Regions from separate parts of the Anaerosporomusa subterranea genome, predicted to be linked through region 1. Evidence: riboswitches for the same ligand, from Rfam matches in the RefSeq annotation. Region 1 holds a riboswitch; the other holds the start of a gene.
What was found. Region 1 has a riboswitch for S-adenosylmethionine ahead of metA (homoserine O-acetyltransferase MetA). Riboswitches for the same ligand answer to the same signal wherever they lie in the genome.

Region 1 (3,415 bases):
AATGCGCTTGCTCCACCAAAACCGACACGGAGGATTGGGAAGTAGTTAAGTGGAGGATCGCAACGTTCAAGGAACTTAGCGTTTCAATAATTTTCCCAGTGATCTGCGGCACATCACTGACCTGCACGCCGGAAATATTGACTTCCGCGCAATCATTAATGGCATTAATGCGGTATTCAGATTGGCTAAATAGGTCCATAACAGCGCCTGCCATTAAACAGGGTACGGAAAAGACTATTTGTGTTATATGAACAGTAATCAGCTGTAAAGTAATTTGTTTGTCTGATATCATCCGGAAAATATCCCGGATTTCTTCGCCATTCAGAGGCCGTTTGGACACCAGTTTTATTTGGCTAATCTCGGATTGGCAGGATATTATTGGCGCAGCCCCGTCGATAATCTTAACGGCTCTGATCTTCAATTTAACACTCCTTTGTTACAGCTTAGACAAATCGAAGGGGGTTTCTTGATAAACATAATAATTGAGCCAGTTCGAAAATAGCAGGTTGGCAGCGCCGCGCCAAAGAACGACTGGTGTTTCTGAAGGATCATCATTAGGGTAGTAATTGTATGGTATCTGAATTGGCAAACCCTGTGCCACGTCACGGTCATATTCAGTTTTTAGCGTGAAAGGATCATATTCTGAATGGCCGGTAATGAAAAATCGCCTATTGTTCATATCAGCGACAGTGCCAATACCCGAAATGGAGGATTCTGAAAGTATACATAATTGTGAAACTTTTTCAATGTCGCTGCGGCGGATTTCTGTATGTCTGGAGTGTGGAACATAGAAAATATCATCAAAGCCACGGAATAGTTTGTCATGTTTTGGGCAGAGCCGTTTGTGCGGGAAGACGCCAAACATTTTTTGCGGAAGATCATACTTGGGAATTCCGTAATGGTAGTATAATCCTGCCTGAGCTCCCCAGCAAATATGGAGAGTCGAGAATACATGCGTCTTGCTCCATTCCATAATGGCGCAAAGTTCATCCCAATACGCTACCTGTTCAAAAGGAATTTGTTCGACAGGCGCTCCGGTAATAATCATGCCATCATATCTGCGCGATTTTACATCATTAAAGGTTTCGTAAAATTTAATCAGATGCTCCGGTGATGTGTTAGTAGGCTCATAGGTAGCGGTATACATAAAATCAATATCTACCTGCAGGGGTGTATTTCCTAACAGACGTAGGAGTTGGGTTTCTGTGACGATTTTTGTCGGCATAAGATTTAACAGTAATATTTTAAGGGGACGTATATCTTGAGTGTACGCGCGGTTGTCATACATCACAAAAACATTCTCACTTTCGAGAACATTGGTGGCAGGCAGGTTGTTCGGAATTTTAATTGGCATGTGGTGCCTCCTCTTTCTGATTAAAATAAAAACCCCTTCCACGAGGAAAGGGGTTTTCTATTCCGCTCTCCTCTCATCTGTCAGAACAATGTTCTGCTGGAATTAGCACCACTGCATTGCTGCCGGTTGCCGGGTGTCATCGGGCCAGTCCCTCGACCACTCTAGATAAGAGTAATTGATATGTAATTAAATTGAATAGTAGCATATAGTATAGTATACTGTCAATAATAATAATTTAACATCCCCTTGACACCTGCCAAGTGTTTGTGTATACTCTAAGAGAACTTCATACTGTGTGCTGATCAGAAATACTGAAGGCCAAATCATTCCCCTATGGGATGATTTGGCCTTGTTTGTGTTATGGTAGATCAGGAGATTTTAAAGAAAATCAAAGGGAGAGATTAGACATGTATGTGTCTCATTTAGAGTGCTCCAAATGCGGTTTGCATTTGGAACCCCACAAAATCGCCCAACTTTGTCCGACTTGTGGAGCGCCGCTATTAGTGAGGTATGATTTAGCCAAAGTTAAAGCGTCATTTTCCAAAGATGCATTGGCCAGACGCAAGCATAACCTGTGGCGTTACCGCGAACTGTTGCCATTTCAGGACGAAACAAGTATCATATCATTAGGAGAAGTCATGACTCCGTTGATTCCTTTGGAGAAACTAGCTCGTTCCCTGGGAGCAACCGGGCTGTATCTGAAGGATGAAGGATTAAATCCCGGCGGTACTTTCAAGTCCCGTGGCGCGGCGATGGGGGTGACTTGCGCTGCAGAGCTTGGCGTAAAAGCAATTGCCATGCCGACCAATGGCAATGCCGGTGCGGCTTGGTCTATCTATTGCGCGAAGGCGGGGATCGATGCCTATATTGTGATGCCTGTTGAAGCGCCGTCGATTACCAGAAGTGAGTGTGCCATCGCCGGGGCGAAGCTGTATTTGGTTAATGGACTAATCAGCGATGCCGGCAAGATTATCGCACGAGCGGTAAGTAAGAACAAATGGACAGATGCATCTACCCTTAAAGAGCCGTATCGGATTGAAGGCAAAAAGACCATGGGTCTGGAAATAGCTGAACAGCTTGGTTGGGAAGTTCCTGATGTCATCCTTTATCCTACCGGCGGGGGTGTCGGTATTATCGGTATTTACAAAGCCTTGTTGGAATTACGCGAGATTGGTTGGATAGGCGATAAAATGCCCCGATTGGTCGCTGTCCAGTCCGAAGGCTGTGCGCCAATCGTCAAGGCGTGGGAAGAAAAACAGGCAGCATCTGAATTTTGGCCGGATTCCTCCACTATCGCGTTTGGAATCAATGTGCCGAAAGCGCTTGGCGATTTTTTGGTTCTTGATGCGGTCAAGCAAACCGGCGGTTGCACAATCGCCGTATCTGACGAAGAGGTTTTACATGACCAAGCGGAACTGGCCAGGACAGAAGGCTTATTTATCTGCCCTGAGGGAGCTGCTACTCTTTCAGCCTATAAACGGCTATTGAATAGCGGCTGGATAAAATCCGGAGAAAAGACAGTTTTGCTCAATACGGGCAGCGGATTGAAATACCCCAATACAGTTAGAGTAGATGTTCCTGTATTGGAGCCGTCTGAAGATATCCCTGGATAACAGACAGGAGGATTTAATTTATGGAACCAGTTTGGGCTCAAGATCGTTCAAAGTTAAATAAAGTTGAACTGATTAAATTGGAAAAAGACGGCCTTGATATCATCAATGATATTGAGCGCTTTGCAAAGCTTGGTTTTGCAGCAATTGAGGAAAAAGACTTCGATCTCTTAAAATGGTTGGGGCTGTATATTTCTCGGCCGAAAGAAGATGGGTTTTTCTTGCTGCGCGTAAAAATTCCCGGCGGAGTGCTCACTTCTTTGCAGGCCCGCACGTTAGGCAAGATAGCCCGTGATTATGGCCGCAATTTACTGGATATCTCGACAAGGCATGCGATTCAGTTCCATTGGATCCGTGTAGAATATTTACCAGATATCTTTGCGAGACTTGCTTTAGTCGGACTTAGTTGCATTGAATCTGCTGGCGACTGCCCGCGCACGATCGTTGGCAA
Region 2 (3,415 bases), on a different contig from region 1:
CGTCGTGCTTTAGAGCGTGAGGAATTGTTCTTACATTATCAGCCGCAGTTTACGATGACGGGTGATATTGTCGGATTTGAGGCGCTGCTCCGCTGGAATAGCGCTGAATTTGGTTTGGTGTCGCCAGACCGATTTATCCCCTTAGCTGAGCAAAGCGGACTAATCTTGCCGATTGGGAAATGGGTACTTCAAGAAGCTTGCCGGTTTGCGCGGCGATTGGCTGATATGGAAAAAGAGAATGTTCATATTGCGGTTAATATATCACCGCGTCAGCTGATAGCGGATGACTTTGTAGACACTGTTTGTGACACGATTAAGAAGGCGGGTATAAAACCGGGACAAATCGAATTTGAGATTACAGAGAGTGCATTGATCGAATCGATGGAAGATAGTGCTATTAAACTGGAAGAGTTGCGACATATGGGAGTGACGCTTGCCTTAGATGATTTTGGTACAGGATACTCCTCGTTAACATACTTAATGAGCTTGCCGGTAGGGACATTGAAGATTGATAAATCCTTTATGGACAAGATTACCGATGGAAGAGAACAGTTGCAACTGGTGGGATCCATTATTAATTTGGGACATACTTTGGGTTTGGTCATCGTTGCTGAAGGAGTGGAAACTGAAAATCAGCTTGAGCTGCTACTGAAGATTGGCTGTGATCACATTCAAGGATATGTTTTTAGTCAGCCTATTCCGGAGGAAGAAGCTATCACGTTTATTTTTCCAAGGATTATATAAGAAGTAGCGTCTACATATTGAGAAGGTATAAGACGATACCAATAAAGTTGAGCTTTGGATCGCGTACTTTTGTTTGACTGCAAGCCAGGATGGCAATTACTATTAGGAAAAAGAAAGATTGCCGAAAGCGCTACGCCGGCGGCTTGAGTGATATTCATTGCTTCGAGCCGTTCGAGAAATAAAGAAGACCCGCAGGAAACCTTTTTCGTTTGCTCGTGGGGTTCAAGGAGAGTAATAAAAATGGCAATTGAAGCTGTAAAAGATTATTTTGCACAGCAAGGTAGAGCAAATGATGTTATGGAGTTTGAAGTCTCAAGTGCAACGGTAGAGCTTGCAGCACAGGCGTTGCAGGTTATTGCGGCTCGCATTGCAAAGACACTTTCCTTTAAGAATGAAAATGGATGCATTCTAGTTGTGACCGCCGGCGATGCAAAAGTGGATAATAGAAAGTTTAAGGATCAATTTGGAATCAAAGCAAAGATGTTAACCCCAGATGAGGTTCTTGAATTCACCGGTCATGCAGTAGGCGGTGTTTGTCCTTTTGCCATCAAGACTTCTAAGGTGAAGACATATGTTGACGTTTCAATAAAGCGGTTTGATACTGTTTTTCCAGCCTGCGGTAGTAGTAATTCGGCTATAGAGCTAACAAGCGATGAATTATATCAATATGCGCAAGGGTTGATGTGGGTCGACGTCTGCAAAGATTGGGTTGCATCGTGAAAAGTTTCGTGGTGACGATGTCGTTAGGCTTAGCCCAAAAGTAGACTGACGGTAATTGCCAGCCTAAACATATTGACAACGACATTTGAAGCTGATATTATATTAGCAATCGAATATTGACTCTTATCAAGAGTGGTCGAGGGACTGGCCCGATGACACCCGGCAACCGGCAGAAATGCAGAGGTGCTAAATCCAGCAGGAGAAATCCTGGAAGATGAGAGGGAACACAATGCGTGTTTTACCCCTCTCATCGAGAGGGGCTTTTTATTGCTCCGGGCAAAGGTTAAGGTGTCAAAGTGGATGCATACACTCTGGGACCTCCAGGCCACTCGCTAGTCGATATATTGAGAAAGTAGATTTTACATCAGTGGTGAAAGGTATTCAATTTTATCATTTTTAGGAGGTTATTTCATGAACAAGTTCACAAAAGCAATTGCACTTCTTATGACAACTCTTTTTCTACTCCTAGCGGTCGGCTGCGGCAGTTCTGAAAAAGCAGCTGACAAAGCAGCTGACAAGGGCGGCGCTAAAACCAGTATCAAGGTCGGAACTACTGCCGGCCCCCATGCGCAAGTAATGGAAAAGGTTAAGGCCGAAGCGGAAAAACAGGGCCTTAAGGTCGAAATCGTTGAATTTAACGATTACATTCAGCCTAATGTGGCATTGGCACAGAAGGATCTCGATATTAACGTGTACCAGCACAAGCCATTCCTTGAAAGAGCCATGGCTGACAGACAGTATAAATTTGTCGCTACCGGTAAATCAATCATCCTTCCCATGGGCATATACTCCAAGAAGGTAAAAGCCATCGCTGACTTGAAGCCGAAAGCAACTATCGCTATTCCTAATGATCCTACTAACGGCGGCCGTGCTTTACTGCTGCTAGAAAAAGCCGGAGTTATTAAGCTCAAGCCGGGCGTAGGCGTGCATGCTACTGTCCTTGATATAGCGGAAAATCCGAAGAACTTCAAAATCATTGAAATTGAAGCTGCCCAGACCCCTCGATCCTTGGATGACGTGGATCTCGTCGCTATTAACACAAACTATGCACTTCCTGCCGGCCTTGTTCCTGCCAAAGACGCACTCTTAGTGGAAGACGGCAACTCTCCTTATGCTAACCTGATCGTGGTCAGAGCGGAAGATAAGGATAATCCTACTTATCAAAAATTCGCAAAGATTTATCAATCAGAGCCTATTAAACAATTTGTTCTCGATCATTTCAAAGGCACCATTCTCCCAAGCTGGTAAGAAAAAGTGGATAGACACTGAAATTGTGACCACAGTAGTACATAACAGTCTACTGTGGTCACTTCTTAAGGAGTAATAAGCATGGAAACTATTAAAATCCCCTATGGAAATGACACTAAAGAGTTCCGCGTGCCGAAGAAAAATATTGTTGGTGTGTATTCGCCAAAAGATTTTGAAGCAGTGCCTGATGTTCGCAGGGAAGTAGTCCGAGCTGTCAACCATCCGATTGGCACTAAAACTGTAAAGGAGCTTGCCCAAGGAGCTCAAAAAGTGGTATTGGTAGCAGATGATAACACAAGATTGACACCTACAGACAAGATTATTCCAATACTATTAGATGAGTTAAACGATGCTGGGGTTAAAGATGAGCAAATTACTGTCATTATTGCTCTAGGTACGCATCGTTTCATGACACAAGATGAAATCCTTTTAAAGTTTGGTGAAGAAGTAGTTCGCCGGGTAACGATTAAAAACCATGATTATAAGAATTTTGATCTGCTGGAGGATTTAGGGGAAACTTCGAATGGTACCAGAATTTTAGTTAATAAAGAAGTAGTTCAAGCAGATTTTAAGATTGGCATTGGCAGTATAGTGCCTCACATTGTTCCTGGATTTGCTGGTGGAGCTAAGATCGTTCAGCCAGGCATTTCAGGTGAGCAGACAACCGCCGGAACCCATCTTTTGAGCTTTCGGTCACCTCGCT

Region 2: linked by a shared signal. The riboswitch ahead of AXX12_RS18555 (MetQ/NlpA family ABC transporter substrate-binding protein) and the one ahead of metA (homoserine O-acetyltransferase MetA) in region 1 are both predicted to bind S-adenosylmethionine.

The regions. Positions count from the first base shown of each region.
Region 1 covers NZ_LSGP01000026.1:82,137-85,551, forward strand. Annotated here, with positions in the region: gene AXX12_RS17220 (ACT domain-containing protein) at 1-421, opposite strand, end outside; gene metA (homoserine O-acetyltransferase MetA) at 437-1,354, opposite strand; SAM riboswitch class I at 1,425-1,526, opposite strand; gene AXX12_RS17230 (threonine synthase) at 1,762-2,967, shown strand; gene AXX12_RS17235 (nitrite/sulfite reductase) at 2,988-3,415, shown strand, end outside.
Region 2 covers NZ_LSGP01000028.1:123,058-126,472, forward strand. Annotated here, with positions in the region: gene AXX12_RS18545 (bifunctional diguanylate cyclase/phosphodiesterase) at 1-744, shown strand, start outside; gene AXX12_RS18550 (YbaK/EbsC family protein) at 985-1,464, shown strand; SAM riboswitch class I at 1,585-1,685, shown strand; gene AXX12_RS18555 (MetQ/NlpA family ABC transporter substrate-binding protein) at 1,876-2,712, shown strand; gene AXX12_RS18560 (nickel-dependent lactate racemase family protein) at 2,794-3,415, shown strand, end outside.